DNA from 4 places in the Kitasatospora sp. NPDC089797 genome. Region 1 is predicted to be linked to each of the others. Evidence: riboswitches for the same ligand, from Rfam matches in the RefSeq annotation. Region 1 holds a riboswitch; each other region holds the start of a gene.
The links. Region 1 has a riboswitch for cyclic di-AMP ahead of AB0O91_RS24575 (M23 family metallopeptidase). Riboswitches for the same ligand answer to the same signal wherever they lie in the genome.
Positions count from the first base shown of each region.

Region 1 (7,611 bases):
CAGGGTCAGGTAGAGGCAGGTCGCGAACAGGTCGGTGTCCAGCTCGGCCAGCAGCCGGCTGGTCCGGGCCAGCGTGGCGGCCGGGTCGTGCCCGTCCGTGGCGTACGCCCGCAGACCGCTGCGCAGCTGGCCCATCACGGCGGTCGCCTCGGCGTTGTGGCCCTGCACGTCACCGATCACCAGCCCGATCCGGCCGTCCGGCAGCTTCAGCAGGTCGTACCAGTCGCCGCCGATCTGCATGCCCTCGGTGCTCGGCAGGTAACGGGCGGCGCTGGCGATCCCGGGCAGCCGGGGCAGCGAGCGCGGCAGCATCGCCCGCTGCAGCTCCCCGGCCCGGTGGTGGTGGGTGTCGTACAGCCGGGCCCGTTCCAGGGACTGCGCGAGGATCCCGGCGAACGCCGAGTACAGGGTGCGGTCCTCCCGGCTGAAGGCGCGCTCGGCGGCGAAGGTGATCAGGCAGGAGCCCACCTGCCGGCCGGAGGCGACCAGCGGCAGCACCGCCCAGGCGGCCGGGGCCTCCGGGCGCCGGGGCGTGCCGCCGGGCTCGCTGAACAGCGGGGCGGAGCGGGCCAGCGAGTGCTGCATCACCGGCTCGGAGAGGTCCGCCAGCCGGGTCAGCTCGGCGCGCCGCGAGCCGCCGTACACGGTGTGCGAGACCGGCAGCAGTCGGCCCTCGTCCACCAGGTCCAGCACGATGCTGTCGGCGCCGAAGGCCGGCCGGGCGACGTCGGTCACCGCGGTGGTGACGTCCCGTACGGTCACCGCGCGGGACAGCGCCCGGGTGAGCGACAGCAGCAGCGCGGTCCGGGCCCCGGCCGGGTCCTGCCGCGGCCCGGCGTCCCCGGCCGGGCGGTGGTCCACGTCGGCGATCAGCCCGGCCATCCGCACCGGGCGCCCGTGCACGTCCAGCATCACCTCGCCGGACTCCTCGACCCGCGCCGCCCTCCCGCCCGGGCGCAGCATCCGGTAGCCGATCCGGTAGCGGCCGCCGCCCGCCAGCGCGTCCGCCAGGGCGGCCTGGACGTCCGGCAGGTCCTCGGGGTGGACGATCCGCTCCAGCTCCGGGGCGGCCCGGTCCGGGGCGACCGGCCGCCCGGCCAGGGCGAACGCGGCGGCGTCCCAGTGGCTCTCCCCGGTGACCAGGTCGCGTTCGAAGGCGCCGTGCCCGGCGGCCCGCACCGCGAGCGACAGCAGCGGGTGGGCCGGTCCGGCGTCCGCGGCCGTCGGTTGCGGGGGCCGGGCGTCCGGGCGGGCCGGCCCGTGGTCCAGCAGGTGGTGCAGCCGGTGGGCGCAGGCCCCGGCGATGGTCTCCAGCACGTCCAGGTCGCGGCCGGGCACGGTGCCCCGGTGCGCCAGCGCGAGGGCCAGCACGCCGATCGGTTGCTCGTCCACCACCAGGGGCAGGGTGACCACGGCGACCATCCCGGTGCCCAGGCCGGCGTTCCGGTTCGGGTAGTCGATGCTGGTGTGCTCGGGGCTGAGCAGGTACGGGCGGCGCAGCTTGAGCGCCATCGCGGCCGGCAGCCCGCCGGCCGGGTCGACCAAGCCGTAGCGCTCGTGCGCCCAGTCCGGCAGTCCGTGCGAGGCGGTCAGCCGGAGCATCCCGGCGGAGTCCAGCAGGTAGAGCGCGGAGCCCTCGCCGGTGATCCAGCCCGGTCCCTCGGCGAGCACGGTGCCGAGCAGCTCGGCGGCGCTGGTGCAGCCGAGCAGCAGGCGCACACAGCGCATCGGACTGCGAACGGGAGAGGACACCCAATCTTCATACCCCATGTCGACGGTCCGCGGCCGTCCTCAACCGGCGCACCAGCACCAGCGTCCGGTCGTCCGCGACGTCCTGCGCGACCGCGTCCACCAGCCGGTGCGCCGCGCCCCGGACGGCCTGCTGCTGCGGCAGGTGGGTGCGCACCTCCGGCTCGGCGGCGGCCAGCAGCCGGTGCAGCCCCTCGTCCAGGTCCCGGCCCGGAACCTCGACCAGGCCGTCGCTGAACAGCAGCAGCGAATCGCCGTGCCCCAGCCGTCCCGCCAGCGCCGGGTAGGACGCCCCCGGCACCAGCCCCAGCGCCGGCCCGCCGTGCTCCGAGGGCTGCCAGCCGGTGCGCCGGCAGAACCGCACCGGCGGGGGGTGGCCCGCGTTGAACAGCCGGTAGCAGCCGGTCGCCGGGTGCAGCGCCAGGTGGACGGCGGTCGCGAAGTGGTCCTCCCAGCCCATCCGCACCAGGTGGTCGTTGGCGGCCGGCAGGAAGGCCTCCGGCGGCACCCGGCCCAGCAGCATCGCGAACGCGCCGGACAGGTGCGTCGACCGGGCCGCCGCCCGACTGCCCTTGCCCGACACGTCGACCAGCACCAGCTCCAGCAGGTCCTCCTCCGGGCGGTGGGCGCACAGCAGGAAGTCCCCGGAGAACGACGCGCCCCCGGCCGGGGCCAGCGCGCTGTCGAAGTGCCAGTCCAGCAGCCGTTCCGGGAGCCGGGCCAGGGCCCGGTTGTGCGCGGCCAGCTCCAGCAGCATCGAGTCGCCCTGCGTCCCGCGCAGCCCCAGCCGGTGCCGGAACCGGTTCGCCGACAGCACCGTCGCCCCCGTCGCGGCCAGCACCACCGTCACCCCCCAGCGCACCCCGCGCGGGTCCTGCACCACCGCGCCCAGCCCGCTGCCCGCCAGCGCGGCGCACACCAGCACCAGCAGCTGGCCCCGCCGCAGCACCAGCCCGCCCACCACCAACGGCAGCACCAGCGCGGACGGCGGCCAGCCGTACGGCAGCAGCAGCGGCAGCAGCCCCAGCAGCACCGTCACCCCGAGCAGCAGCCCCAGCGCCACCCGGCCCGCCCGGGCGTCCCCGTCCAGCAGCCGCCCGTACCAGCGCCGCACCCTCGCGATCAGTGCGGGCACCCGGGACCTCCGCCAAGGCGTGGGCGGTCCCCTGTCATGACCACCAGTCAGCCCGGTCACACTAACCCGTCCGGCGGCACCGGCCCCCACCCGACCGCCGCGCGGGACGCCGGCCCGGCGCGGCGCGGTCGGCGTGCTACGCCGGGCGGGGCCAGGAGCGCAGGCCCGTGGTCAGGGTGGTGACGAGGCGGTCGTGGGTGGTGGTGAGGTCCTCGGTGAGCTGGAAGGCGCCGGTGATGGACAGCGAGGCGAAGCCGTGGGCGAGGGAGCGGACGGTGCGGGCGGCGTGGATCGCCTCGGAGCCGTCGAGGCCGTAGCCGCGCAGGACGGCGATGATGACGCCGACCAGACGGGTGGCGGCGCGGGTGAGGTCCTCGTCCGGCTGCGGGGCCTGGGGGAGGGCGGTGTAGCGGTGCGGGTGGCCGGTGGCGTAGGCCTGGTAGGCGCGCAGGACGGCGGTGACCGCGTCGTCCCCGCTGCGGCCGACGGCGGCCTCGGCGAGCCGGTCGGCGAGCTCGTCGGTGACCCGGACGGCGATGAGCCGCCGCAGTTCGGCGAGGCCGCCGCTGACGTGCTTGTACAGCGAGGGGGTGGCGACCCCGGCACGGGCGGCGACGGAGGCCAGGGTGAGGGCCTCGGTGCCCTGCTCGTCGAGGAGGGCGAGGGCGTGGTCGACGACCTGGTCGGGGGTCAGTCCTACGCGGGGCATGGGTGCGGGTCCTCCGTACGGACGAGGGTCAGGCGAGTTCGGCGAGGAAGGGCAGCAGGGCGTCGGCGACGGCCTGCGGGTTGTCGGCCATCGGGTAGTGCCCGGACCCCTCGATCATGACCTTCCGCGCGCCGAGCTTCCCGGCCTGGAGGTCGGCGACGGCCTCGGGCTCCGGGAAGTCGGGGTCCTTGCTGCCCATCAGCACGAGGGCGGGGCAGCGGACGGCCGCGCACCAGCCGGTCGGGGCGGAGTCGCCGGTGACGTAGCCGCGGGTGGCGGTCCGGCGGCCGGGGGTGCGCAGGGCGGCGACCAGTCCGTCCACGTAGCGGTCGAGGTCGGCGGGGCGGGGGCCGGGGAAGGCCATCCTGCGCAGGTAGTAGCCCCAGACGCCGGGCCAGCGGACCATCGCGGCGCCCATCACGACCATCACGCCCCGCATCAGGGCGTTGGAGCGGTGCTCGACGAAGGCGTCGATCAGGGCGATCCCGGCGACCCGCTGCGGTGCGTCCCCGGCGATCCTGACGACGGTGGCGCCGGTGTAGGACTGGCCGACCAGGACGGCCCGCCCGATGCCGAGGTGGTCGAGCAGGGCGAGCACGTCGGTGGCGATCGCGGCGGGGCCGTAGTCGTCCCAGACGATCGAGGACTCGCCGAAGCCGCGCAGGTCCATGGTGACGACCCGGTGCCCGGCCGCGGTGAGCAGCGGGTGCAGGTGCCGGTAGGCGTGGCGGGAGTCGAGCATGCCGGGGAGCAGGACGACGGGGGTGCCGTCGCCCTGCCGGGTGTCGTCGTACGCGAGCCGGCCGCCGGGCACGTCGAGGTACCGGGTGTTCGGGGTGGTGGTGCCGTTCATGGTGGGCCTCCGCTGGCTCGCTCTGTGCTGCCGATAGCCATAAAGCTAAGGCTAATAGCCTTAGCCGTCAAGCCCCGCCGGGCCGGCCCCGCCCGGGGGCCGCCGGGCCGGTCCCCGGCTCGCGGCCCGCCGGGTCGGCGCGGCTCAGGGCCCCTCGACCCGGAACGGGTCGTGCTCGCTGAGCAGCTTCTCCAGCCGGGCCTGGTCGACCCGGGCGACGGTGTCCGTGGACTCCTGCCGGTCCCGGACCACCTTGGCCAGCGTGAACGAGGAGGTGACGGTGTAGAGGAGGCCGATCCCGAGGAAGGCCCGGGTCCAGCCGCCGACGGGCAGGTAGGCGATCCCGACGGCGAGGGCCGCGGCGGAGAGGGTGAAGGAGAGGACGGCCTGGACGTAGTACGCGGCCGTGGTCCGTGACTGCATCGGTGCGCTCATGGCGCCAGGATGCGGGCGGCCGGCCCGGTCGCACATGAGTAGGAGTACTCAGATGGGGCCAGGTGCTTGAAGGATCGTTCGTTGACGTCCGATCACCTGCTCCACAGCCGTCCCGGACGGATGGCTTGGAATCAGAGCCTCCTAGGATTAACGTTTGATAACGCAGCGCGGTCGTCAACGCCGTACCCAGACGGCACCGTGCGCCGTCGCCTAATCCCGCCGGCCGGCCTCCGGGCAGGTCAGGGAGCCGGGGAACCACGTTCCTTGGGGTGAATCGGCGGGGCCCCGGCCCGGCCGTAGGAGACCTTCCTGCTCCGAACCCGTCAGCTAACCCGGTAGGCGCGAAGGAAGGAAAGGAGCGCGCCCCCGTGGCGTCGACGCACACCCCGGCACACCCGGCCGGCCCCGCAGCCGGTACCCAGCTCCTCGACCACCCCGTCCCGGACGACCCCGGGGCGCTCGCCCCGGAGGCCGAGGCCAACCGCCACCGGATGCCGCGTCAGACCCGCGGAGCCTCCCCGCTGCTCGGCGTCACCGCCGTCGCCGCCACCCTGGGCGCCACCGGCTTCGCCTCCGCGACCCCGGCCGCCGCGCCCGCGATCGAGGCCCAGGACGAGTCCCCGGTCGCCCTGGCCGCCGACCCCGGCCTCGCGCTCGCCGCCCGCATCCAGCAGCAGGCCGACAGCCAGCGCACCGCCGCCGAGGAGGACGCCCGGGTGCAGGCGGCCCAGGAGGCCGCGGCCAAGGCCGCCGCCAAGGAGGCGGAGGCCGAGCGGGCCGCGGCGGAGGCCGAGCGGGCCAAGGCCGCCGCCCTCACCCTGCCGGTGAAGGACTACAACCTCTCCGCCCACTACGGCCAGAGCGCCCGCTACTGGGCCCACCTGCACACCGGCCTGGACTTCGCCGCCGACACCGGCACCGCCGTCTTCGCGCTCGGCCAGGGCACCATCACCTCGGCCGGCTGGTCCGGCGCGTACGGCTACCGGATCGTCGAGACCCTGCCCGACGGCACCGAGATCTGGTACTGCCACCTCTCCTCGATCATCAAGGGCTCCGGCAAGGTGACCGCCGGCCAGCAGATCGGCAAGGTCGGCGCGACCGGCAACGTGACCGGCCCGCACCTGCACCTGGAGGTCCGCCCCGGCGGCGGCGCCCCGGTCGACCCGGAGACCTGGCTCCAGCAGCGCGGCCTCACCCCGTAGCCACCGCCGCGAAGGCCCCGGACACCCGGTGTCCGGGGCCTTCGCGGTACCCGTTCCGGCGGGTGCGTCACTCCGGCGGCAGCTGCGCCAGGTACGCCTCGATCTCCGCCGCCCCCGGCTCCGGCGCCAGCTCGGGGAACTCCTCCACCAGCAGCCGCGGCAGCCCGGGCACCGTCCACCCGCCCAGCAGGTCGAGCGCGGCCTCGGCCGCCGCCGTCTCGAACTCCTCGAAGCCCCCGGCCAGTTCGTCCGGCATCGGCCGCCCCAGCGCGTTCAGCTCGGCCAGGTTGCGGTAGCTGCGCCGCATCAGGCCCTGCTCCAGCAGCCGCCGCGCGCCGTCGGTGGCCATACCGACCGACAGCACCCGGCCCGCACCCCACCAGCCCTGCTCGTCCGGCTCGTCCAGCCAGCCGGTCGGGCCCAGCGCCTCGTACCCGGCCAGCCGCTCCTCCTCGGTCAGTCCGGCGAAGCCGGCCAGCCAGTCCCGGACGGCCGCCGGGTCCGCCACGTCCACGTCGTGGGCGTGCAGCAGCACCGCGTACAGCCGGGGCCAGGTCACCAGGTCGGCGCGGCGCAGCAGCCCGGCCGCGACCTCGCCCTGCCACTCGGCCTCGGCGTGCAGCCGCTCCTGCCGTTTGGCGTTGAGCCGCTTCGCGGCCCGCTGGTGGTCGACCAGCAGCCGCACCGCCTCGCCGTAGGCGAGCGGGTCCTCTTCGGGCGCGGGTTGGACGTACAGGTGGAGCCGCTCGTACAGCAGGTGCTCCACCGCGTCGGAGGTCAGTTCGGGCCAGCCGTCGTGCATCCTGCCCTCGCCCAGCTCCAGCAGCGCCAGCACCGTGCGCAGCGGCGCCTCGGCCACCGGCGCGCGGTCCTGGCCGGCCGCCCAGGCCAGCAGGTCGGCGGCCCTGGTGCGCGGGGCGAGTCGCAGGTCTTCGTCGTTCATGTTCGAAACGGTAGTCGCCGGGCGCGGGTAGGGTCGGCAGCCATGGTCCCGATCCGACTCCTCGGCCCCAGACTGGCCGTCCGCGAGTACCACCACACGCCGGCGGAGGTGGACGCGCTGCACGCGCTGTTCGGCGACCCGGAGGTGACCCGCCACCTCCCCTTCGGGCCGTGCGACCGGGAGACCTGCGCCGACCAGCTGGAGCTGTACCTGGAGGAGGCGATGGCCGAGCCGCGGTCCACCTACCGGCTCGCCATGGTCCGCCGGGCGGACGCCGAGGACCCGGCGGACGCGGTGCCGGTCGGGCAGGCCGCGCTCACCCTCGGCACGGACGGCTCCGCCGACCTCGGCTACGTGCTGGGCAGCAGGGTCCGGGGCCTCGGCTACGCGGGTGAGGCCGCCGGGCTGCTCTGCGGGCTCGCCTTCGGCGCGCTCGGCCTGCACCGGCTGGCCGCCTCGGTCGACGCGGACAACACCGCCTCGGCCAGGGTGCTCACCCGGCTCGGCTTCCGGGCGGAGGGGCGGGTGCGGCAGGACGGGCCCGCGGGCGGCGCCCGGCGCGACGCGTACCGGTACGGGCTGCTC
Region 1 is NZ_JBFBGS010000030.1:93,439-101,049, forward strand. Features, by position in the region: gene AB0O91_RS24550 (SpoIIE family protein phosphatase) at 1-1,752, opposite strand, end outside; gene AB0O91_RS24555 (PP2C family protein-serine/threonine phosphatase) at 1,760-2,884, opposite strand; gene AB0O91_RS24560 (WHG domain-containing protein) at 3,021-3,593, opposite strand; gene AB0O91_RS24565 (alpha/beta hydrolase) at 3,622-4,446, opposite strand; gene AB0O91_RS24570 (YiaA/YiaB family inner membrane protein) at 4,591-4,881, opposite strand; cyclic di-AMP (ydaO/yuaA leader) riboswitch at 5,079-5,237, shown strand; gene AB0O91_RS24575 (M23 family metallopeptidase) at 5,250-6,083, shown strand; gene AB0O91_RS24580 (hypothetical protein) at 6,151-7,026, opposite strand; gene AB0O91_RS24585 (GNAT family protein) at 7,069-7,611, shown strand, end outside.

Region 2 (7,611 bases), on a different contig from region 1:
AGGACCTCGGGCTGGTCATCGTCGACGAGGAGCAGCGCTTCGGCGTCGAGCACAAGGAGCAGCTGAAGAAGCTGCGGGCCAACGTGGACGTGCTCACCATGTCCGCGACGCCGATCCCGCGCACCCTGGAGATGGCGGTCACCGGCATCCGCGAGATGTCCACCATCACCACCCCGCCGGAGGAGCGGCACCCGGTGCTGACCTTCGTCGGGCCGTACGACGAGAAGCAGATCTCGGCCGCGATCCGGCGTGAACTCCTGCGCGAGGGCCAGGTGTTCTACATCCACAACCGGGTGGAGTCGATCGACAAGGCGGCCGCCCGGCTGAAGGACCTGGTGCCCGAGGCGCGGATCGCCACCGCGCACGGGCAGATGGGGGAGACCCAGCTGGAGAAGGTCGTCGTCGACTTCTGGGAGAAGGAGTTCGACGTCCTGGTGTCGACCACGATCGTGGAGTCCGGCATCGACATCTCCAACGCCAACACCCTGATCGTCGAGCGCGGCGACACCTTCGGCCTCTCCCAGCTGCACCAGCTGCGCGGCCGGGTCGGCCGCGGTCGCGAGCGCGGCTACGCGTACATGCTGTACCCGCCGGAGAAGCCGCTCACCGAGACCGCGCACGAGCGCCTGGCCACCATCGCCCAGCACACCGAGATGGGCGCCGGCATGTACGTCGCGATGAAGGACCTGGAGATCCGCGGCGCCGGCAACCTGCTCGGCGGCGAGCAGTCCGGGCACATCGCGGGCGTCGGCTTCGACCTCTACATGCGGATGGTCGGCGAGGCGGTGGCCGAGTTCCGCGAGTCGCTGGCGGGCGGCGGCGAGCCGGAGGAGGAGCCGCTGGAGGTGAAGATCGAGCTGCCGGTGGACGCCCACGTGCCGCACGACTACGCGCCCGGCGAGCGGCTGCGGCTGCAGGCCTACCGGTCGATCGCGGCGGTCAACTCGGAGCCGGACATCCAGCAGGTCCGGGACGAACTCACCGACCGCTACGGGAAGTTGCCCGACCCGGTGGAGAACCTGCTGATGGTCGCCGCACTGCGGCTCTACGCCCGGCGGTGCGGGATCGCGGACATCACCCTCCAGGGCCCGAACGTCCGCTTCGGCCCGGTGGAGCTGCGCGAGTCCCAGCAGCTGCGGCTGAACCGGCTCTACCCGCGCAGCCAGGTCAAGGCGGCGGCCCAGCAGGTGCTGGTGCCGCGGCCCAGCACCGGCCGGATCGGCGGCAAGCCGCTGGTCGGGCGGGAGCTGCTGGGCTGGTGCGGCGAGTTCCTGTCGGCGATGTTCGACGACCTGGCGGGGGCGAAGAAGTAGCACCGCCCGCCGGGCACCCGCGAACGACGGCCACCGGCCGGGCCGGTGGCCGTCGTTCGGCTCCGGGCACCGGCCGGTGCCCCGACCCGAACGGCGGTAGGTTCGGAGGGTGACGACGAACGCTGTGACGACGAACGCTCCGGGCGCGAAGCTGATCGTGCTGACCACCACCCACCGGGTGGCCCCCGGGCTGCTGGCCTGGCCCGCCTGGGAGGCGCTGCGCTCGGCCGGGCGGGTGCTGGTGGGCGAGGAGGGGCACCCGCAGGTGGCGGCCGTGCGGCAGGCCGGGGTGGCGGTCGAGGTGGCGCCGGCCGGATCCGCGCCGGAGCTGGCGCGGCTGCTGACCGGGCAGCCGGCCGGGGCGGGGCCGACGGTGTGGCTGGGCGGCCAGGACGGGGACCCGGGGCTGACGGACGCGCTGGCCCGGCTGGCGGTGGAGCGCGCCGGGGAGGTGCCGGAGATCGAGGTGCTGCCGGGCTCCTACGACCTGCCGGGGGCGCGGCTGCTGGACCTCACCTCGGTGATGGACCGGCTGCGCTCGCCCGGCGGCTGCCCGTGGGACGCCGAGCAGACCCACGAGAGCCTGGTGAAGTACCTGGTCGAGGAGGCCTACGAGCTGGTCGAGGCGATCGAGGAGGGGGACCGGGACGCGCTGCGCGAGGAACTGGGCGACGTCCTGCTGCAGGTGTTCTTCCACGCCCGGATCGCCGAGGAGCACCCCACCGACCCGTTCACCGTCGACGACGTGGCCGGGGACCTCGTGGAGAAGCTGGTCTACCGGCACCCGCACGTCTTCGGGGACGTCGAGACCGGCGGTGCGGCCGAGGTCGAGGCCAACTGGGAGCAGCTGAAGGCGGCCGAGAAGGCGGACCGGGAGTCCGTCCTGGACGGCGTGCCGGCCGGGCTGCCGGCGCTGGCGTACGCGGCGAAGCTGGTGTCCCGGGTGCACCGGGCGGGCTTCACCGGGGTGCCGGACGAGCCGTACCGGCTGCCGGCGGAGCTGACCGCGGAGTCGGCGGGCCGGCTGCTGCTGGCCGTCGCGCAGCGGGCGCACGACGCCGGCGTGGACGTGGACGCGGCGCTGCGCTCGGCCGCGCGGGGCTACCGGGACGCGGTGCGCGCGGCCGAGGGGCTCAAGCCGGAGTAGACCGGGGCGGGCGGGCTCAGGCCGCCGTGGCGGTCCGCTCGGTCGAGTGCCGCTGCGGCGGGACGAGTTCGCCGATGGCCTCGCCGACCAGCGCGACGAGCTCGGCGAGGCGTTCCAGGTCGAGGTGGTCGGGCAGGTCCGCGAGGGAGACGATCCGCTCGCCGCGCGGGCCGGCCACGCAGAAGAGGTCGATCGGGCCGAGGTGCTTCTCGGCGGTGTCGACCAGGGCGGCGACGTCGCTGGGCCGGCGGACGTCGCCGGAGACGCCCACCACGGGGCAGCCCGGCCGGTCGAGTTCGGCGGCGAGGTCCTCGGCGATCCCGACGTGCTGGTCGGCGATCAGCATCCCGGCGGCGCCGGCCGCGGTGAACCGACGGGCGAGGCCGGCCCCCGAACCGCCGTCGAGCACCGCGATGACGACGACTGCTCCGCTGACCCGCATGGCCTGCTCCTCCCTGTGGGCGACACCGCACCGGCGCCCACGCATACTGCGGAGGATCGTAGGCACGTCCTGACCCTCCGCAACAGGGATTACCCCGCAGGTGACCAGGCTCACGCCTGCCACCCGGCCAAGAGCTGTCCAAGGCCTGTCCACGGACCGTCCACGGGGCGTCCACGGAGCGTTGGCGCGCCGCTCGCGCGCCGCTCACGAACGGTTCGCGAACCGGTGACACCCCGGCGCCGGCCCGGAGGCCGTCCGGGCGGGCCCGGTCCAGCGGTTACGGTCGACCCATGCCAGCTCAGCCCGAGGGCGCCCAGCCCGCCGCCCAGCCCGGCCCCCAGCTCTTCACCTGGGAGTTCGCCGCCGACCCGTACCCCGCCTACGCCTGGCTGCGCGAGCACGCCCCGGTGCACCGCACCACGCTGCCGAGCGGCGTGGAGGCGTGGCTGGTGACCAGGTACGCGGACGCCCGGCAGGCGCTGGCGGACGGCCGGCTGTCGAAGAACCCGGCGCACCACAGCGGGCAGGCGCACCGCACCGGCCGGGTGGGCATCCCGGGGGAGCGGCAGGCGGACCTGATGACCCACCTGCTGAACATCGACCCGCCGGACCACACCCGGTTGCGCCGGCTGGTGTCGAAGGCGTTCACCCCGCGCCGGGTGGCCGAGTTCGAGCCGCGGGTGCAGCAGCTGACCGACCGGCTGATCGACGGCTTCGCGCAGCGCGGATCGGCGGACCTGATCCACGAGTTCGCCTTCCCGCTCCCCATCTACGCGATCTGCGACATGCTGGGCGTGCCGGCCGAGGACCAGGACGACTTCCGCGACTGGGCCGGAATGATGATCCGGCACGGCGGCGGCCAGCGCGGCGGCGTGGGCCGGGCGGTGAAGCGGATGCGGGCGTACCTGCTGGAGCTGATCCACCGCAAGCGGGCCGACCTCGGGGACGACCTGATCTCCGGTCTGATCCGGGCGAGCGACCACGGCGAGCACCTGACCGAGAACGAGGCCGCCGCGATGGCCTTCATCCTGCTCTTCGCCGGTTTCGAGACGACGGTCAACCTGATCGGCAACGGGACGTACGCGCTGCTGCGCAACCCCGGGCAGCGGGCGCTGCTGCAGGAGTCGGTGGCCCGCGGCGAGACCGCGCTGCTGGAGACCGGGATCGAGGAACTGCTGCGCTACGACGGGCCGGTGGAGCTGGCGACCTGGCGGTTCGCGACCCGGCCGCTGACCATCGGCGGGGTGGACATCCCGGTCGGCGACCCGGTGCTGGTGGTGCTGGCGGCGGCGGACCGCGACCCGGCCCGGTTCGCCGACGAGAACACCCTGGACCTGGCCCGGAGCGACAACCCCCACCTGGGCTTCGGGCACGGCATCCACTACTGCATCGGCGCCCCGCTGGCCCGGCTCGAAGGGCGGTCCGCGCTGGCCACCCTGCTCACCCGGTTGCCCGATCTGCGGCTGGCCGAGAGCCCGGAGAACCTGCGCTGGCGGGGCGGTCTGATCATGCGTGGATTGCGCGAGCTCCCGGTCGAATTCGCTCCGGAGAGCCGTTCGCCGCACTCCCGTCCGGACGCTCCGACACCCTGACACGGTGTCGCATCCGACCGTCGGCGGCGGTATGAACACCCATCAAACCGGACAAACCCCCGCCGTCCGTAGGCGATCGAACACGCGCCGTAATTCTTGTGTGATGTCGGCGATATGAGCTTGTGATTGATCTGAGGATCTGTCTAGTCTCCCTGGAGTTCGCAGCTGCGGACCCCGTGCGCGGAACGCCGAATCCTGCCCGCCGCACCACGGGAAACCGACCAGACCCTGGGCAGGGGCGGGGGAACCAGGTTTGTTGCCGTTCCTCCACGGCTTGGGGTGAAGCCGCCCGAGCGGAAGGGATTCCGCAGACGGCGGCCGGGCCACCTCCCGGTCCGAACCCGACAGCTCACCTCGCAGGCGTGCGGAGAGGGACCCTTCATGCTGCTCGTCGGAACCGGCCGCCACCGCCGTCGCACCCAGACCGAGAAGGCCATCGCCGTCGCGGGCGTGGCCGGCGTCGGACTCGCCCTGCCGCTGCTCAGCGCCACCGGCGCCTCCGCCGCCCCGGCCTCCGTCTGGGACTCCGTCGCCCAGTGCGAGAGCGGCGGCAACTGGGGCATCAACACCGGCAACGGCTTCTCGGGCGGCCTGCAGTTCACCTCCAGCACCTGGAAGGCGTACGGCGGCACCGCGTACGCGGCGCAGGCCAACCAGGCCAGCCGCGCCCAGCAGATCGCGGTCGCCGAGAAGGTGCTCGCCTCGCAGGGCCCGGGCGCCTGGCCGGTCTGCTCCAAGAAGGCCGGGCTGACCAAGGGCGGCGCCCCGGCGGCCGTCGACGCCGCCGCGGACACCACCGCGCAGTCCGCCCCGAAGCAGCAGGCCCCCAAGCAGCAGGCCGCCAAGCCCGCCGCGAAGCCCGCCGCCAAGGCCGCGCCGCAGCAGCAGGCCGCCAAGCCGGCCGCCCCGCAGCTGGCGAAGCCGCAGGCCCAGGGCTTCCCGGGCAAGGCCGGCTGGGACGCCGACGCCAAGGTGTTCTGGTACCAGAACAACGGCGCCTGGTACTGGACCAGCCACCAGAGCGTCTACCAGCAGTACGCCCCGCAGACGGCCGCCCAGCCGCAGACGGCCCCGCGGGCCGCCGCCCAGGCGCCGTCCGCCCAGGGCGCCCACGACTACACCGTCCGGGCCGGCGACACGCTGTCCAGCATCGCCTCCGTCCAGGGCGTGTCCGGCGGCTGGCAGTCGGTCTACGACGGCAACCGCGGCACCGTCGGCGGCAACCCGGACCTGATCGTGCCCGGCCAGGTGCTGCACCTCGGCTGAGCCGTTCCCGGACGCATCCGAGGGGGCCGCGCCCGGCGCGGCCCCCTTCGTCCGCATTCGCCGGACCCGGCCGGACGAGCCGGGGCGCGCAGGTGAACTACCGGTGGGTAGCGGGGCCACACGCTGAGACGGAGCCGAGGTCGACGTGGCCCCGGGGGCCCGGGCGGTTAGGCTCTGGTCGTAACGACTCCGCAATCATCCGGCCGATCGCACCACCGTCAGCCGGACCCTGCTTCCGCAAGGAGATGCTTCGTGCCGTCCATCGATGTCGTCGTAGCCCGCGAAATCCTCGACTCCCGCGGCAACCCCACGGTCGAGGTCGAGGTCGGCCTCGACGACGGCAGCACGGGTCGTGCCGCTGTGCCGTCGGGTGCCTCGACCGGCGCCTTCGAGGCGCTTGAGCTGCGCGACGGTGACAAGAACCGCTACTTCGGCAAGGGCGTGGAGAAGGCCGTCCTGGCCGTCATCGAGCAGATCGGCCCGGAGCTGGTCGGCTACGACGCCACCGAGCAGCGCCTGATCGACCAGGCCATGCTCGACCTGGACGCCACCCCGGACAAGTCCTCGCTCGGCGCCAACGCCATCCTGGGCGTCTCGCTGGCCGTCGCGCACGCCGCCTCCGAGGCCAGCGACCTGCCGCTGTTCCGCTACCTGGGCGGCCCGAACGCGCACGTCCTGCCGGTTCCGATGATGAACATCCTCAACGGCGGCTCGCACGCGGACTCCAACGTCGACATCCAGGAGTTCATGATCGCCCCGATCGGCGCGGAGTCCTTCTCCGAGGCCGTCCGCTGGGGCGTCGAGGTCTACCACACCCTCAAGGGCGTGCTGAAGGAGCGCGGCCTGTCCACCGGCCTCGGCGACGAGGGCGGCTTCGCGCCGAACCTGGACAGCAACCGCGAGGCCCTGGACCTCATCACCGAGGCGATCCAGAAGGCCGGCTACGTGCCCGGCCGCGACATCGCGCTGGCCCTGGACGTCGCCGCCTCCGAGTTCTTCCAGGACGGCGCCTACCAGTTCGAGGGCAAGGCCCTCACCGCCGCCGAGCTCATCGAGTACTACGCCGAGCTGGTCGCCGCCTACCCGCTGGTCTCCATCGAGGACCCGCTGGACGAGTCGGACTGGGACGGCTGGAAGGCCATGACCGTCAAGCTGGGCGACAAGGTCCAGCTGGTCGGCGACGACCTGTTCGTCACCAACCCGGCCCGCCTGGCCAAGGGCATCGAGACCGGCACCGCCAACGCCCTGCTGGTGAAGGTGAACCAGATCGGCTCGCTGACCGAGACCCTGGACGCCGTCGAGCTGGCCCAGCGCAACGGCTACCGCTGCATGATGTCGCACCGCTCCGGCGAGACCGAGGACGTCACCATCGCCGACCTGGCCGTCGCCACCAACTGCGGCCAGATCAAGACCGGTGCCCCGGCCCGCTCCGAGCGCGTCGCCAAGTACAACCAGCTGCTGCGCATCGAGGAGATCCTCGACGACGCCGCCGAGTACGCCGGCCGCGGCGCCTTCCCGCGGTTCAAGTTCGAGGCCTGAGCCTTCGAGCCCTGAGCCCTGAGCCGTCGAGCCCGGCGGCTCGGAGGCCCGAGCCGCGAGGCCGGAAACCGTGGGGCCGAAGGTCCCCGGTAGCGCACGCCTGACCGGTGCCCCGCCGCCCACCCCGTAGGGTGGGCGGCGGGGCACCGTCGCGACCAGGAGGGGATACGGGAGATGGCTGGCTGGAGGATCCCGGGCTTGGCGGCCCGGCCTCGGTTCACGAGCCGGGCGACCGTCCTCGTCCTGGTGCTCTGCTCGCTGGTCGCGATCCTGGCCTACCCGACGCGGCAGTTCATCTCCCAGCGCGCCGAG
Region 2 is NZ_JBFBGS010000080.1:6,634-14,244, reverse strand. Features, by position in the region: gene mfd (transcription-repair coupling factor) at 1-1,313, shown strand, start outside; gene AB0O91_RS39065 (MazG family protein) at 1,423-2,460, shown strand; gene AB0O91_RS39060 (SDR family NAD(P)-dependent oxidoreductase) at 2,477-2,902, opposite strand; gene AB0O91_RS39055 (cytochrome P450) at 3,193-4,494, shown strand; cyclic di-AMP (ydaO/yuaA leader) riboswitch at 4,704-4,871, shown strand; gene AB0O91_RS39050 (transglycosylase family protein) at 4,876-5,760, shown strand; gene eno (phosphopyruvate hydratase) at 6,013-7,299, shown strand; gene AB0O91_RS39040 (septum formation initiator family protein) at 7,498-7,611, shown strand, end outside.
Region 2: it holds a riboswitch for cyclic di-AMP, as region 1 does, so the genes downstream of both, AB0O91_RS39050 (transglycosylase family protein) here and AB0O91_RS24575 (M23 family metallopeptidase) in region 1, are expected to answer to the same signal.

Region 3 (7,611 bases), on a different contig from region 1:
GTGGGACGACGTCGCCGCGTACGCGCCGTACTACGGCAGCGTGCACCGCGGTGCCGGGTACCTGTCGCAGCTGTCCACCGACCTGTTCGAGCAGAGCCGGCGGACCGTCGCGGACTTCCTCGACCTGCGCGCGGACGACCAGGTGGTCTTCACCCGGGCCACCACCGACTCGCTCAACCTGCTCGCCGCCGCCGTGCCCGCCGGCACCCGGGTGTTCGCGTTCGAGACCGAGCACCACGCCTCGCTGCTGCCGTGGGCGCACGCCGGACTGGAGGTCGGCTACCTGCGGGCGCCGCGCTCGCGGGCCGAGGCGGTGGCCGCGCTGGAGGAGGCGCTGGCCGCGGCGCCCGAGGGGCCGAAGCTGCTGTGCGTCACCGGCGCCTCCAACGTGACCGGCGAGCTGTGGCCGGTCGCGGAGCTGACCGCGACGGCGCACCGCCACGGCGCCCGGGTGGTGCTGGACGCGGCCCAGCTGGCCCCGCACCACCGGGTCTCGGTGCGGGAGTTGGGCGTCGACTGGATCGCCTTCTCCGGCCACAAGCTCTACGCGCCGTTCGGCGCCGGGGTGTTGGCGGGGCGGTCGGACTGGCTGGACGCTGCCGAGCCCTACCTGGCCGGCGGCGGGGCGACCCGGACGGTGGCCCGGGAGCTGGACGGCTCGGTGGCGGTGCAGTGGCACACCGGCCCGGCCCGGCACGAGGCCGGTTCGCCGAACGTCATCGGCGCCTACGCGATCGCCTCGGCCTGTCGGGCGCTCACCGAGGCCGGCTTCGACGCGCTGGAGGCCCGGGAGCGGGAACTGGTCGACCGGCTGACGGCGGGGCTGGCGGAGATCCCGGAGGTCCGGGTGCTGAACCTGTTCGGCGCCGGGTCGGCCCGGGTGGGCGTGCTGTCCTTCGTGGTCCGGGGCTGGAACAGCTCGCACTTCTCGGCCGCGTTGTCCGCCGAGTACGGCATCGGGGTGCGCGACGGGCTGTTCTGCGCCCACCCGCTGGTGCGGACGCTGCTCGGGGAGGAGGAGGTGGCTCCGTCCGAGTGCGGGGCGCCCGAGCCCTCGCTGCCGGGGGAGCGCAGCCTGAACGCGATCCGGGTGAGCTTCGGGGCGGGCACGCCGGACGAGCACGTCGAGCGATTCCTGACGGCCGTCCGTGAGCTGGTCACCGAGGGCGCGGCGTGGAACTACCGCAACGAGGGCGGCCGTTGCGTCGCCGACACCCGTCGCGAGGGCTGAGGCCCGCTCGTCACTCGTCCAGGCCGAGGGCGAAGGCCGCTTCCAGGTCGTGCTGGGAGTAGGTGCGGAAGGCGATCTGGGTCTCGGTGTGGGCCACGCCCGGGACCTTGTTGAGCCGGCCCGGGATGACGTCGGCCAGGTCGTCGTGACGGCGCACCCGGACCATCGCCACCAGGTCGTAGCCGCCGGTCACCGAGTACACCTCGCTGACGCCCTCGATCGCGGCGATGGCCTCGGCGATCTCCGGGATGCGGTCGACGCTGGTCTTGATCAGGACGATGGCAGTGATCACTGTGCGGGCTCCTTCATGGGGTGCGGTCAGCGTATCGGGCCTCAGCCGGGGCGTCTCGGGGGGTGCCCGACGACGGTGCAGGCGTACAGGAAGCCGGCCGAGAAGCCGATCACGTGCACCAGGTAGGCCACTCCGGGCCCGGCCGAGTGCACCGACCACCACTGCAGGGCGAACCAGAGGCCGAGGACCAGCCAGGCCGGGAAGCGCAGCGGGAGGAAGAGGAGCAGCGGGACCAGGGTGGTCACCCGGGCCCGCGGGTGGAAGCGCAGGTAGGCGCCGAGGACGGCGGAGATCGCCCCGGAGGCGCCGATCAGGACCCGGGTGGAGTCGGGGGAGTGCGCCTCGGCGAGTGCGAAGCCGTACGAGGCCAGGCTGCCGGCGGCCAGGTAGAAGAGGAGGAACCTGGCCCGGCCGACCCGGCGTTCGACGGTGGGGCCGAAGACGTGGAAGAAGAGCAGGTTGCCCAGCAGGTGCAGCCAGCCGGCGTGCAGGAAGAGGCCGGTGAGGGCGGACACGGCCGGGTGTTTGCCGGGGGTCGGGGCGGCGGGGCAGCCGGGGACCGGGTCGGGGGCCTCGGCCAGTTGTTCGGCGGTGAGCGGGTGGCCGGTCAGCAGTTCGGCGGGGACGGCGCCCCAGCGCTGCTCGTAGCGCTGCTCGGCACAGATCCGGGCCTGGCCGGTGCCGTACAGCGGGTTCAGGCCGGCCGCCGGGCCGAGCAGGAAGACCAGGGTGTTGAGTGCGATCAGGGCGTAGGTGACGGCCGGGGCGGGCGCCGCCGGGCGGCCGTCCCGCGCATCGGTGTGGTCGGGGGCCGCGAGCGCCATGCGGCCAAGCATTCCTCCGGACGCCGCACATGACACGACGGTTTACGGCAGGTGGACTAGCCATCAAGTTCCCCTGACCGGTGGTCGTGATGGTTGCCCCAGGCAATAGGCTTGGGCCGGGCAATCCCGTCTCCCGCCGCCGATGCCGGGGCTCCGGGGGGAGCGCCTAGCCCACCTGGGACCAGCCGAGAGGATCCCCGATGACCGTCCCCGCCCTGACCGCCGAGACGCGCTGGCGCTGCACGCTGTGCGGCAACCTCACCCGCTTCGACGTGACCCGCACCGCGCGGGTCACCGAGTTCCTCCACTTCGACCTGGCCGGTGAGTCCGCGGTCGAGGAGACCGAGGTGCACAGCGAGACGGTCGAGTCGGTGCGCTGCCGCTGGTGCAACGCGGTGGACCAGGTCGAGCTGGTGGCCCGCCCGGGTGCCGGGACCCCGGAGGCTTCCGCCGAGCAGGGCTGATCCCGGCCGGAGCGGTGGGCGGCGCGTGACGCGCCCGTCCGCCGCACGGGACAATACAGACAAGACGCACGGAGCGTGACGACAGGGGCGGCCGCGGGCCGCACCCGCTGGACCAGGATCGGAGCCGAGGACGTGGTGGACGCAGCGAGGGAGCCCGCCGACGCGCAGGGGCTTCAGCCCGCTGCGCAGGCACCGGCGCCGGATGCCGAGACGGCCCCGTCCGAGACCCCGCTCCCGGAGCCGGCCGGCGGCGTCGAGCGCACGGCGGAGAAGCTGGACCGGCCGCTGCCCGAGGGCGTGCGCCGGCGCGTGGTCGGCCTGGCCTCGGACGCGCTGGGCGGGTTGCCGCCCGGGGAGCTGCCGCAGAGCCTGCGTCAGTACGTGAAGTTCACCCCCGCGCGTCGGGCCAAGTACGCGGCCACCGCGCTGGCGGCGGCGCTGGAGTCCGAGCCGGCCTTCCGGGTGCGGATAGCGGAGCGGCTGCGGCTGGGCCAGCCGGACCTGGTGAAGGCGCTGGAGTCGGGCACCGTCCCCGGCGCCGCCGATCCGATGGACGTCGCGGCCGCCGCCTACCTGGTGCGCTCGGCGGGCTGGAGCCGGCTGGTCGCCGAGGCCGGCGAGGAGGCCGAGCGGGCCGGGGCCGAGGACGCCGCGGCGGAGGCCGGCCGGCTGGTGGAGAAGCTGCAGGCCGAGCTGGCCGAGGTGCGGGCCGCCGCGCGGGCGGACCTGGACCGCCAGCGGGCGGAGTTCGAGGGCGTCCGGCGGGAGGCCGAGTCGCTGCGCAAGAAGGTGCGGTCGCTGGAGAGCGACACCCGCCGGGCGCAGGCCGAGACCCGGCGGGTGGCCGGGGAGCTGGAGGCGGCGAAGGCGCAGGCCGCGGGGGAGCGCAGCGCGGCCGAGGGCGAGGCGCGGCGGCTGAAGCACCGGGTGTCCGAGCTGGAGACGGCGGCCGAGCAGGGCCGCCGGTCGGCCCGGGAGGGGCGCAGCGTCGAGGACATGCGGCTGCGGCTGCTGCTGGACACCGTGTTGCAGTCGGCGCAGGGCCTGCAGCGGGAGCTGGCGCTGCCGGTCTCCCAGATCCGTCCGGCGGACCTGGTCGAGGCGGTGGTGCCGGGGGCGGCCTCGCCGCACGACGTGGCCCGGCGCGGCCTGGCCGAGGACGATCCGGCGCTGCTGGACCAGCTGCTGGCGATCCCGCAGGTGCACCTGGTGGTGGACGGCTACAACGTGACCAAGACCGGCTACCCGACGCTGCCGCTGGAGCAGCAGCGGATCCGGCTGCTGGGCGGGTTGGCGATGCTGGCCCAGCGCACCCAGGCGGAGGTCACCTGTGTGTTCGACGGGCAGGACCTGGACGTTCCGGTCCTGATGGCGCCGCCCCGCGGGGTGCGGGTACGGTTCAGCCGGACCGGGGAGACCGCGGACGAGCTGATCCGCCGTCTGGTCCGGGCCGAGCCGCAGGGCCGTCCGGTGGTGGTGGTGTCCACCGACCGGGAGGTTGCGGAGGGCGTGCGGAAGGCGGGTGCGCGCCCGGTGGCCTCGGTGCTGCTGTTGAACCGGCTGGCCCGGCCCTGACCGGGGCCGGAGGGGGTGACGGCAGGTCGGGGCGGTGGCCGGGCGGGTGTGCGGATCCGGTGAAGTCCGTGGGGGAACCGGAGTTCACGCCTTCGGGGGAGTGGCAAAACGGATAGATCTTCACTAGGGTCTGGCGTCAAACCTATTTTCCGGAATCTCACCTGATCAGGTGAGTCCGATGGAAGAAGGAGCCGGTCCCTTGGCCTCCCACCGCCGTCCCAAGCAGCCGAGCCGCGCGCGGGTCTCCGTGCTCACCGCGGCCGCTGCGACCGCGGTCGCGCTCTCCGCCCAGGTGGCCGCGCACGCCGCGCCGCAGCCGAACAAGACGGACGTCAAGGCGCAGATCGACCAGCTCCAGCAGGAGCAGGAGCAGGCGGCGGAGAAGTACAACGGCGCCAAGGAGCGGGCCGACCAGCTCCGCAAGCAGGCCGACCAGCTGCAGGACCAGGTGGCCCGCAGCCAGGACCAGATGAGCCAGCTGCAGGTGGGCCTGGCCCAGGTCGCGGGCGAGCAGTACCGCACCGGCGGCATCGACCCGTCCGTCCAGCTGATGCTCTCCTCCGACCCGTCCGGCTACCTGGAGAAGGCGTCCAGCGTCCAGCAGGCCAGCGCCAGCCAGACCGAGGCGCTCAAGGGCCTGCTCGACCAGCAGCGCCGGCTGGACCAGGAGAAGGCCGAGGCGGCCGCCGTGCTGGCCTCGCTGGACTCCACCACCAAGGACCTGAACCAGGCCAAGTCGGACGTCAACACCAAGCTGAAGGCGGCCCAGGACCTGCTGAACTCGCTCAGCGCCGCCGACCGGGCCGCGCTGCGGGCCCAGCAGCAGCAGGACGACCGCGCCTCGCGCGGCAGCGACCGGGTCGACCTCGGCAACCTGCCGCCGGCCAGCGGCTACGCGGCGGTGGCCGTGGCGAAGGCGATGAGCAAGCAGGGCTCGCCGTACGTGTGGGGCGCCACCGGGTCGAGCACCTTCGACTGCTCCGGTCTGATGGTCTGGGCGTACGGCCAGGCCGGTGTCTCGCTGCCGCGCACCTCGCAGGAGCAGGGCCACATCGGGACGGCCGTGACGCTGGCCACCGCCCAGCCGGGCGACCTGGTGATCTACGGCGGGGACATGCACCACGTCGGGATGTACATCGGCAACGGCATGGTGGTCCACGCGCCGCACACCGGTGACGTGGTGAAGGTGATGAAGGCCGACGCGATGTCGATCAACACCATCCGCCGGATCTGACGGACCGACACGCCGCGGGAGCCCGTTCCGGCCCTGTGATCCGCGCCACCCCCGATCGGGGGTGGCGCTTCGGTTTGCGCGACGCGCCGGTCGGTCGGTGAGACCTGATCAGCTTTGCGTGCGCCGACGATCACCATCAGTCATTTTCACAAAAGAAACTGGGTAATCTTCCGTCTTTTTTCTGACAAGGATTTGAACGGATCACGGTTCAGTTACTAGGGTCGTGCTCCGAGCCACCGCACTGTCGATCACCCAGCCTGGGTGGCGGCGGTGGTTACCGCCGAGTTCGCGAAACAGCGGGGCAGGTCGAAGCGACTGCCCGACAGGGGAGCCCAGTAGTCGGGGGCGCTGCGGAGCGGAGCCGGGGAACCACACGTTCCTCCGGGGTGAATCGGCGCCAGGTCGGCCGCGGTTGGGGCCGGTGAGGCGTCGTAGGGCATGCTTCCGGCCCGAACCCGTCAGCTCACCCGGTAGGCGGACGTAGGAAGAAGGAGTCCGCCTTCGTGGCGTCCCATCGTCGTCCCAAGCCCGCCAGTCGCGCCCGTGTCTCGATCCTCACCGGCGTCGCCGCCGCGGCCGTCGCCCTCTCCGCGCAGTCCGGCGCGCACGCCGACCCGCAGCCGACCAAGGACCAGGTCAAGGAGCAGGTCGACCAGCTCAACGAGCAGGCCGAGCAGGCGACCGAGAAGTACAACGCCGCCCAGGAGAAGCAGCAGGAGCTGGAGAAGCAGGTCTCCGGCCTGCAGGACCAGGTGGCCCGGCAGCAGTCGCAGGTGACCGACCTCCAGGGCGGTCTCGCCGAGATCGCGAGCGAGCAGTACCGCAACGGGGGCATATCCCCGACCGTCCAGCTGATGTTCTCCTCCAGCCCGGACAACTTCCTCAACCAGGCCGGTGCGCTGAACCAGGCCGGCAGCACCCAGAAGAACCAGCTGAAGCAGCTCCAGGAGCAGCAGCGCAAGCTGGACCAGGACCGCACCGAGGCCCAGGGCAAGCTCGCCGAGCTGGAGTCGACCACCACTCAGCTGAAGGCCTCCAAGGACGAGGTCCAGAACAAGCTGAAGGCCGCCCAGGACCTGCTCAACACGCTGACCGAGCAGGAGCGCCAGGCGCTCAAGGCCGCCGAGGACAAGGCCGCCGCCGACGCCAAGGCCAAGGCCGACGCCGCCGCGAAGGCCGCCTCCCAGTCCGCCGGCTCCGACCGCGCCTCGCGCGACAGCAGCCGCGGCGACCTCGGCTCGGGCTCCTCGGCCGCGCCGGTCAAGGTCGCCCCGGGCAGCTCGCACGGTGCCGCCGCGCTGGCCGCCGCCGCCACCAAGGTCGGCAGCCCGTACGTCTGGGGCGCCACCGGCCCCGGCTCCTTCGACTGCTCCGGCCTGATGGTCTGGGCGTTCAACCAGGCCGGCGTGTCGCTGCCGCGCACCTCGCAGGAGCAGGCCGGCGCCGGCACCCGGATCGGCTCGGACATCTCCCAGGCGCAGCCCGGCGACATGCTGATCTTCTACGGCGACGCCCACCACGTCGGCATCTACGCCGGCAACGGTCAGGTGCTGCACGCTCCCAAGCCGGGTGCGTCGGTCCGCTACGAGGCCGTCTCCAACATGCCGCTGGCCTCCATCGTGCGGGTCTGACCTCGCTCGGTCGTCCGACCGGCCAGGCTTCCACGGGCCCGGTCCTCCAGTACGGAGGGCCGGGCCTGCGGCTTTTCCGGCGCCTCGGTCAGATGTCCGAATAGGGGTCAAATATTCGGGTCGGGAGGGGTTTGGACTCACTTGCCCGGACTCGCTAACGTCTGCCACCGGACTCCCGCTCGACGGCCGCCCACCGGGGCGCGGCCGCGGGGCCGCGCCGCAGGACTGGAGCCGCTGCCGCATGGCCGTGCACCGCCGTTCCCAACTGCTCGCCCGTGCGCTGGTACTGACCGCGGCCGCCACCACGGCCCTGGGCGTGGCGACCGCCGGAAGCGCCCAGGCCGCCCCCGGGGCGCCGGA
Region 3 is NZ_JBFBGS010000028.1:36,348-43,958, reverse strand. Features, by position in the region: gene AB0O91_RS23155 (aminotransferase class V-fold PLP-dependent enzyme) at 1-1,231, shown strand, start outside; gene AB0O91_RS23150 (Lrp/AsnC ligand binding domain-containing protein) at 1,242-1,523, opposite strand; gene AB0O91_RS23145 (rhomboid family intramembrane serine protease) at 1,565-2,347, opposite strand; gene AB0O91_RS23140 (hypothetical protein) at 2,548-2,811, shown strand; gene AB0O91_RS23135 (NYN domain-containing protein) at 3,085-4,386, shown strand; gene AB0O91_RS23130 (NlpC/P60 family protein) at 4,586-5,620, shown strand; cyclic di-AMP (ydaO/yuaA leader) riboswitch at 5,957-6,113, shown strand; gene AB0O91_RS23125 (NlpC/P60 family protein) at 6,124-7,251, shown strand; gene AB0O91_RS23120 (NlpC/P60 family protein) at 7,493-7,611, shown strand, end outside.
Region 3: it holds a riboswitch for cyclic di-AMP, as region 1 does, so the genes downstream of both, AB0O91_RS23125 (NlpC/P60 family protein) here and AB0O91_RS24575 (M23 family metallopeptidase) in region 1, are expected to answer to the same signal.

Region 4 (7,611 bases), on a different contig from region 1:
CATCGCGACCGCCGCGGACGGCGTGGTCCTGACCACCGTCGGCGGCGAGGAGGCCGCCGCCGCGGCCGGGATCACCGGCGTCCTGCTGGCCGCCCGCCTGGCCGTCCCGGTCGTCGCCGCGGCGCTCGACGTGCCCGGCTCGGTCGCCGGGGCCGTCGACCACCTGAAGGAGACCGGCTCCCAGCGCCCGGCGCTGGCCCCGCTCGTCATCGGCCCGGAGGCGGACTCCGAACTGCTCGCCACGGCCGCCGAGGAGACCGGCTGCCCGTCGGCCGCGCCGCTGGGCGCCTACCCGACGGTGGGCCAGCTGATCGCCTCCACCTACCTGGCCGCACTGCCGACGCCGACCGCGGAGGAGCTGGCCGAGGCGGAGGCCGTCGCCGCCGACGGGGCCGGAGAGGGCTCCCGACGGGCCCACGCGGCCGCCGAGGAGCCCCTGGAGGGCTGATCGGCGCCCCTCCGCGCCCCGCGACGCCGTCGCGGGCCACCCGCACCACCGAAGGGCCCGGAACCGCCGCGTTCCGGGCCCTTTCGGCGTGCACGGATCGCCCCTTTCGAGAGTTCAGCGGGCAATGCGGCGCAATGTCCGTTTCTGGTGCCTTTTGTCGATGAATAGCCGGCGCGTTGCCGGGCGCTCGATCCACGGGCGCTCCACCCGCCCGACCGTGCGCCCCCGTCGCACTTCGACGCTCCGTCACCTTTTTTCTGAGCCTGAGCCAATTGCGAGAATCAGTCGCGATATTGCTGGAAAATGATCACTTTCGATCATGAATTACGGCCCATTTGGCCTTTCCCGCTAAGCCGTGATGCGCATCACAGGTATTTGCAGTTTGAACTTAAGTCTGCTTAACGTGCTCCCCGTTCGTGACCACACGGACCCAGTTCATCCGCGACGCCGAGTCCTGCCGTCGGATGTCCTGGCAAGCGCGAAAACGCATCACGGCAGGAGCGGGGGAACCACAGGTAAGTCGCCCCGGACCATTTCCCGGAAACGGTCCAGGGCTAGGGGTGAAGCCGCGCCACAGCGCGGCCGGGCAACTCCAGCCCGAATCCGACAGCTCACCTCGCAGGCGTGGGAGAGGACCGCGTCTTCATGCTGCCTTCCAACGGCAACCGCCTGTCCAGCCGCACCCGCCGCGTGATCGCCGCCCTGGGCGTCGCCGGCGTCGGCCTCACCGTCCCCTGCCTCACCACCGGCACCGCGAACGCCGCCCCGGTCTCCACCTGGGACAAGGTCGCCCAGTGCGAGAGCGGCGGCAACTGGGCCATCAACACCGGCAACGGCTTCTTCGGCGGCCTCCAGTTCACCTCCAGCACCTGGGCCGCTTTCGGTGGCAACGCCTACGCCGCGCGGGCCGACCAGGCCACCAAGGACCAGCAGATCGCCGTCGCCGAGAAGGTCCTCGCCTCGCAGGGCCCCGGTGCCTGGCCGGTCTGCTCCGTCCAGGCGGGCCTGACCAAGGGCGGCGCCGCGGCGTCCGTCGACACCTCCGCCGGTGCCTCCACCGGCGCCTCCACCGCCAAGCCGGCCACCAAGCCCGCCGCGAAGGCGACCAAGCCCGCCAAGCCGGCCGCGCCCGCCCAGGACCAGGCACAGGCCTCCGGTGACTCGGCGTCCGCCGCCCCCGCCACCGGGTCGGCCGACAACACCTGGGCGCAGAAGCGTCAGGCACAGGCCCAGGCCGGCGGCTACACCGTCGTCGACGGCGACTGGCTGTCCACCATCGCCGACAAGCACAACGTCCAGGGCGGCTGGCAGCGGCTGTACGACCTCAACCGCACCACCCTGACCGAGGGCCCCGACACCATCTACCCGGGCCAGCAGCTGACCTTCGGTGACGGCGGGGCGGCCCAGGCCGGCCAGACCTCCGGCACCGCCAAGTCCGGCTCCGACTTCACCTGGTTCGACCGCTCGCAGCAGTCCGGCCAGGCCTCGAACGGCGGTGCCGTGAACGCCAAGCCGGTCGACCAGAGCAAGCCGTCCGGCTCCAAGCCGGCCGCCTCGAAGCCGGCCACCAAGCCCGCCGCGAAGCCCGCCCCGCAGACCCAGACCGGGACCCAGACCCAGACCCCGGCCGCCACCGGCAGCATGGCCGCCGCCGTCTCCTTCGCCCAGTCGAAGGTCGGCCAGGCCTACGTCTACGGCGGCACCGGCAACGGCGGCTGGGACTGCTCCGGCCTGACCCAGGCCGCGCTGCGCGCCGCGGGCATCAACATCCCGCGCGTCGCCGCCGACCAGGCCGCCGCCAGCACCCACGTCTCGCTGGACAGCCTGCAGCCGGGCGACCTGCTCTTCTGGTCGAACAACGGCCAGGACTCCGGCGTCTACCACGTCGGCATCTACATCGGCAACGGCCAGTACGTCGAGGCCGCCAACCCGAGCTCCGGCGTCCGCCTGCAGACCGTCGCCAACTGGGCGCCGGACTTCGCCGGCCGGGTCTGAGCCCGAGGTCGGCACGCGGCCGACGGATGCCGGCCGACGGATGACAACTGACAGATAACAGACAACAGATTTCATCAGCTGTCAGTTGTCGGCCCCCGACCGCCCCGGGAAGAGTCTGGTCGCTCTTCCCGGGGCTTCGGCGTCCCCGGAGGCCGGCCGCCGCATGGCCAAACCCCGCCCCGGCGGGCATGCTGCTGCTCTGCACCCGAGGAGGAGTCACCATGGCCCAGGTCACCGTCACGCTCGACGCGAACCTCGCGATCGACGCGATGCTGCTCTCCGGTACCAAGAACCCCCAGGACGCCGTCGAGCTGGTCCTGCGCGACTACCTGGCCCGCGGTCGCCGCACCGGGACCCGCACCGGCGACGCGGCCGACGGCCACCGGGTCACCGCCGACCGTCCCACCGTCCAGGAGGGCTGAGCCCGACCGCAGCCGGGCGGACCGCACGCCGACGGGCCCCGGAGGGCAACCGCCCTCCGGGGCCCGTCAGTTGAGACGCGACCCACCGGCCTCAGCGCGCGCACGCCCCGGTGGAACCCCGCATCACCAGCTCCGGCTGGAACATGAACTCCCCGCGCTGGGCCGCGTTCCCGCCGACCTCCTCCAGCAGGGCGTCCACCGCCGCCGTCGCCATCGCCTCGACCGGCTGCCGGATCGTGGTCAACGGCGGCTCGGTGAAGGCGATCAGCGGCGAGTCGTCGAACCCGACCACCGAGACGTCCTGCGGCACCGACAGCCCCCGCTGCCGCACCGCCCGGATCGCCCCGAGCGCCATCATGTCGCTCCCGCAGACGATCGCCGTGCAGCCCTTGTCGAGCAGTGCCCCGGCCGCGGCGTGCCCGCCCTCCACGCTGAACAGCGTGTGGTGGACGAGTTCCTCCGCCTGCTCCCGGCCGAGCCCGAGCACCTCGCGCATCGCCGCCGTGAAGCCCTCGATCTTGCGCAGCACCGGCACGTACCGCCGCTGCCCGACCGCCAGGCCGATCCGCTCGTGGCCCAGTTCGGCCAGGTGCTGGACGGCCATCCACATCGCGGCCCGGTCGTCCGGTGAGATGAACGGCGCGTCGATCTTCTCGCTGTAACCGTTGATCAGCACGAACGGCACCCCGCGCCCGGCCAGCCGGGCGTAACGGTCGTGGTCGGCCGTGGAGTCGGCGTGCAGTCCGGAGACGAAGACGATGCCCGCCACGCCCCGGTCCACCAGCATCTCGACCAGTTCGTCCTCGGTGGAGCCGCCCGGGGTCTGGGTGCACAGCACCGGCGTGAACCCGTGCCGGCTCAGCACCTGCTCGATCACCTGCGCCAGCGCGGGGAAGATCGGATTGCTCAGCTCGGGCGTGATCAGCCCGATCAGCCCGGCACTGCGCTGGCGCAGCCGGGTCGGCCGCTCGTAGCCGAGCACGTCCAGCGCCGCCAGGACGGTCTGCCTGGTGGCGGCGGAGACGTTCGCCTTGCCGTTGAGCACGCGGGAGACGGTGGCTTCGCTGACCCCCGCCTGCGCCGCGATGTCTGAGAGTCGCGCCGTAGTCACGGTCCCAGAGCCTATTGCAACCACGTCAGACCGCCCACCAGCCGGTGGCGTCCGGAGCGAGCACGGTCTCGCCGCCGTCCACCACCAGGTCGGCCGAGGCCAGCAGCAGCCGTCCCGGGGCCGCGATCCGCACCGGCTCGGCGGTGGTGTTCACGGTGCAGAGGAAGGAGCCGCGGCGGAAGACCAGAGTGCCCTCCGGGCCGTCCAGCCACTCGACCTCGGTGCCGGCGCCGAGGTCGGGCTGCGCCCGTCGAACGGCCAGCGCGCTGCGGTAGAGCTCCAGGGTGGAGGAGGGGTCGCCGGTCTGCGCCTCGACGCTCAGTTCGGCCCACTCGGCCGGCTGCGGCAGCCAGGACGGCCCGCCCGCGGCCGGGCCGAAGCCGTACGGGGCCTCGGTGCCGGACCACGGGATCGGCACCCGGCAGCCGTCGCGGTAGCCGTCCTGGCCGGCCTGGCGGAAGAAGGAGGGGTCCTGGCGGACCTCGTCCGGCAGGTCGGTGACGTCCGGCAGGCCGAGCTCCTCGCCCTGGTAGACGTACGCGGAGCCGGGCAGCGCGAGCATCAGCAGGGTGGCGGCCCGGGCCCGGCGCAGCCCGAGCGACCGGTCGCCGGGCGTGCGGATCTGGGTGCCGAGACCGGGCTCGTTGGCGAACCGGGTGGCGTGCCGGGTGACGTCGTGGTTGGAGAGCACCCAGGTGGTGGGGGCGTCGACCGGGCGCATCGAGTCGAGCGACACGTCGATCACCTCGCGCAGCGCGGCGGCGTCCCAATCGGTGCCCAGGTACTGGAAGTTGAAGGCCTGGTGCAGCTCGTCCGGGCGGACGTAGTTGGCGGTGCGCTGGACGGTCGGGGTCCAGGCCTCGGCGACGCCGATCCGCTGGCCCGGGTACTCGTCGAGGATCCGGCGCCAGCTGCGGTAGATCTCGTGCACGCCGTCCTGGTCGAAGAACGGCATGACGTCGTTGCCGAGCAGCTTGAGCTGGTCGGCGCCGCCGAGGTCGGGCAGTCCGGGGGCCTTGACCAGGCCGTGGGCGACGTCGATGCGGAAGCCGTCCACGCCCATGTCCAGCCAGAACCGCAGGATCGAGCGGAACTCGTCGGCGACGGCGAGGTTGTCCCAGTTGAAGTCGGGCTGCTCGGGTGCGAACAGGTGCAGGTACCAGTCGCCGGGGGTGCCGTCCGGGTTCTCGGAGCGGGTCCAGGCCGGGCCGCCGAAGATGGACTCCCAGTCGTTGGGCGGCAGTTCGCCGTTCTCGCCCTTGCCGGGGCGGAAGTGGTAGCGGTCGCGCAGCGGGGACGCCGGGCCCTCGCGCAGGGCGCGCTGGAACCACTCGTGCTGGTCCGAGGAGTGGTTGGGGACGAGGTCGACGATGATCCGCAGGCCCAGCTGGTGGGCGTCCCGGATCAGCGCGTCGGCGTCCAGCAGGGTGCCGAACATCGGGTCCACGGCGCGGTAGTCGGCGACGTCGTACCCGGCGTCGGCCTGCGGCGACGCGTAGAACGGGGAGAGCCAGACGGCGTCCACGCCGAGGTCCCGCAGGTAGGGCAGGCGGCTGCGGATGCCGGGCAGGTCGCCCATGCCGTCCCCGTTGGAGTCGGCGAAGCTGCGCGGGTACACCTGGTAGATGACCGCGTCCCGCCACCAGTCTCTGGACGCCCCGACGTTCGCCTCGTGAGCGGTGTCGGCGGCAGGCCGGGAGGTGTCGGCCAGGTTCTGGGTCATGGACGGTATCCCTTGGGGACTAGAGGAGCGGGGAGCGCTGGGTCGTCGGGCAGCGCTGAGGCGTGGGAGGGCGTTACGACTTGGAGGCACCGGCGGTCAGGCCGGTGACCAGGTGGCGCTGCACCAGGTAGAAGAAGGCCGCGGAGGGGATCGCGATCAGCACCGCCGTGGCGGCCATCAGGTTCCACTGGGCGTCGTGCTCGCTGACGAAGGTCTGCAGGCCGACGGCCAGCGTGTACTTGTCGGAGCTGAGCATGAAGGTGGAGGCGAACGGCACCTCGGCCCAGTAGGTGAGGAAGGAGTAGAAGGCGGCGACCGCCAGCCCCGGGCGGGCGAGCGGCAGCACCAGCCGCCAGAAGGTGCCGAACGGGCTGAGCCCGTCGACCCGGCCGGCCTCGTCGATCTCCACCGGGATGGTGTCGAAGTAGCCCTTCAGCAGCCAGGCGCAGTACGGCACGGTGGTGGTCGAGTAGACCAGGATCAGGCCGGCGTAGCTGTCCAGCAGGTCGAGCTCGGAGAGCATCGTGTACATCGGCACGATCAGCACCGCGATCGGGAACATCTGGGTGACCAGCAGCGACCACATCAGCGGCTTGTGCCCGGGGAACTTCATCCGGGAGACGGCGTAGCCGGTGGTGGCGGCGACCAGCACGCCGAACACGGTGGTGACGCCGGAGACCAGCAGGGCGTTGCCGAACCAGGTGAAGAAGTCGGTGTCGGCCAGCACGTGCTGGTAGTTCGACAGCGTGAGCTTGCCGAGGATCTGGCCGGGGTGGAGGTAGTCGCTCTTGTCCGGTCCGAGCGAGACGAACAGGATCCACGCGACCGGGAACAGCGCGAGCAGGCTGGCCAGGATCAGGACGCCGTGGGACAGCGCCCTGGACAGCGGGCTGCTCTCGCCGCGCCGGCGGAACTTCGCGGGACGCGCGGCCGGCGCCGCGGTCGTGCCCGCCGCGGGGGCGGGGCCGTCGGCGGGGTGGCCGGCGGGGCGTTCAGTGGTGGTGCTCATCGGGGTTTCCTGCCTTCGTGGGTCAACCTGTGGGGGTCAACTGGGTCCGGGGACTCAGCCGTTGGCCTGCTCGTTGCGGGCGAGCCAGCGCCGGTAGAAGGCGGTGAAGACGATCAGGATGGACAGCAGGATCACGCCGTAGGCGGCGGACTGGGCGTAGTCCCGGGGGATCTGGCCGAAGCCGAGCCGGTAGGCCCAGGTGACCAGCAGCTGGGCGTCGGGCGCGCCCTTGCCGAACAGCAGGAAGATCACGTTGAACTGGTTGAAGGTCCAGATCACGCCGAGCAGCACGACGGTGGAGGAGACGCTGCGCAGCCCCGGCAGGGTGATGTGGCGGAACTGCTGCCAGCGGGTGGCGCCGTCCATCTCGGCGGCCTCGTACAGCTCGGCCGGGATCGACTGGAGGCCACCGAGCAGCGAGATCATCATGAACGGCACGCCGGCCCAGGTGTTGACCAGGATCGCGGCCGCCTTCTGCGCCCACGGGTCGGTGAGCCAGCCGGGCTCGGGCAGGTGCAGGGCGGACAGCACGGTGTTGACCACGCCGCCGTCGGAGAGCATCAGCCGCCAGGAGAACACGGTGACGAAGGTCGGCACGGCCCACGGCAGGATCAGCAGCATCCGGTAGGCGGCGCGCCCGCGCAGCTTCTTGTTGAGCAGGACGGCGAGGCCGAGGCCCAGGGTGTAGTGCAGGCAGACGCAGATGGCCGTCCAGGCGATGGTCCACACGAAGTGCGACCAGAAGCGGTCGTACGAGCCGGGGCCCCACAGGATGTCGGCGTAGTTGTGGAAGCCGACGAACCGGTAGCTGGCCGGGATCTCGTTGACGCCGATCTTGCGGGCGACGTTGAGGCTGTTGGCGTCGGTGAGGGTCAGCCAGATGCCTTCGGCGAGCGGGTAGAG
Region 4 is NZ_JBFBGS010000060.1:14,984-22,594, forward strand. Features, by position in the region: gene AB0O91_RS34925 (hypothetical protein) at 1-448, shown strand, start outside; cyclic di-AMP (ydaO/yuaA leader) riboswitch at 916-1,086, shown strand; gene AB0O91_RS34930 (transglycosylase family protein) at 1,094-2,443, shown strand; gene AB0O91_RS34935 (hypothetical protein) at 2,665-2,865, shown strand; gene AB0O91_RS34940 (LacI family DNA-binding transcriptional regulator) at 2,957-3,976, opposite strand; gene AB0O91_RS34945 (glycoside hydrolase family 13 protein) at 4,002-5,699, opposite strand; gene AB0O91_RS34950 (carbohydrate ABC transporter permease) at 5,773-6,708, opposite strand; gene AB0O91_RS34955 (sugar ABC transporter permease) at 6,763-7,611, opposite strand, start outside.
Region 4: it holds a riboswitch for cyclic di-AMP, as region 1 does, so the genes downstream of both, AB0O91_RS34930 (transglycosylase family protein) here and AB0O91_RS24575 (M23 family metallopeptidase) in region 1, are expected to answer to the same signal.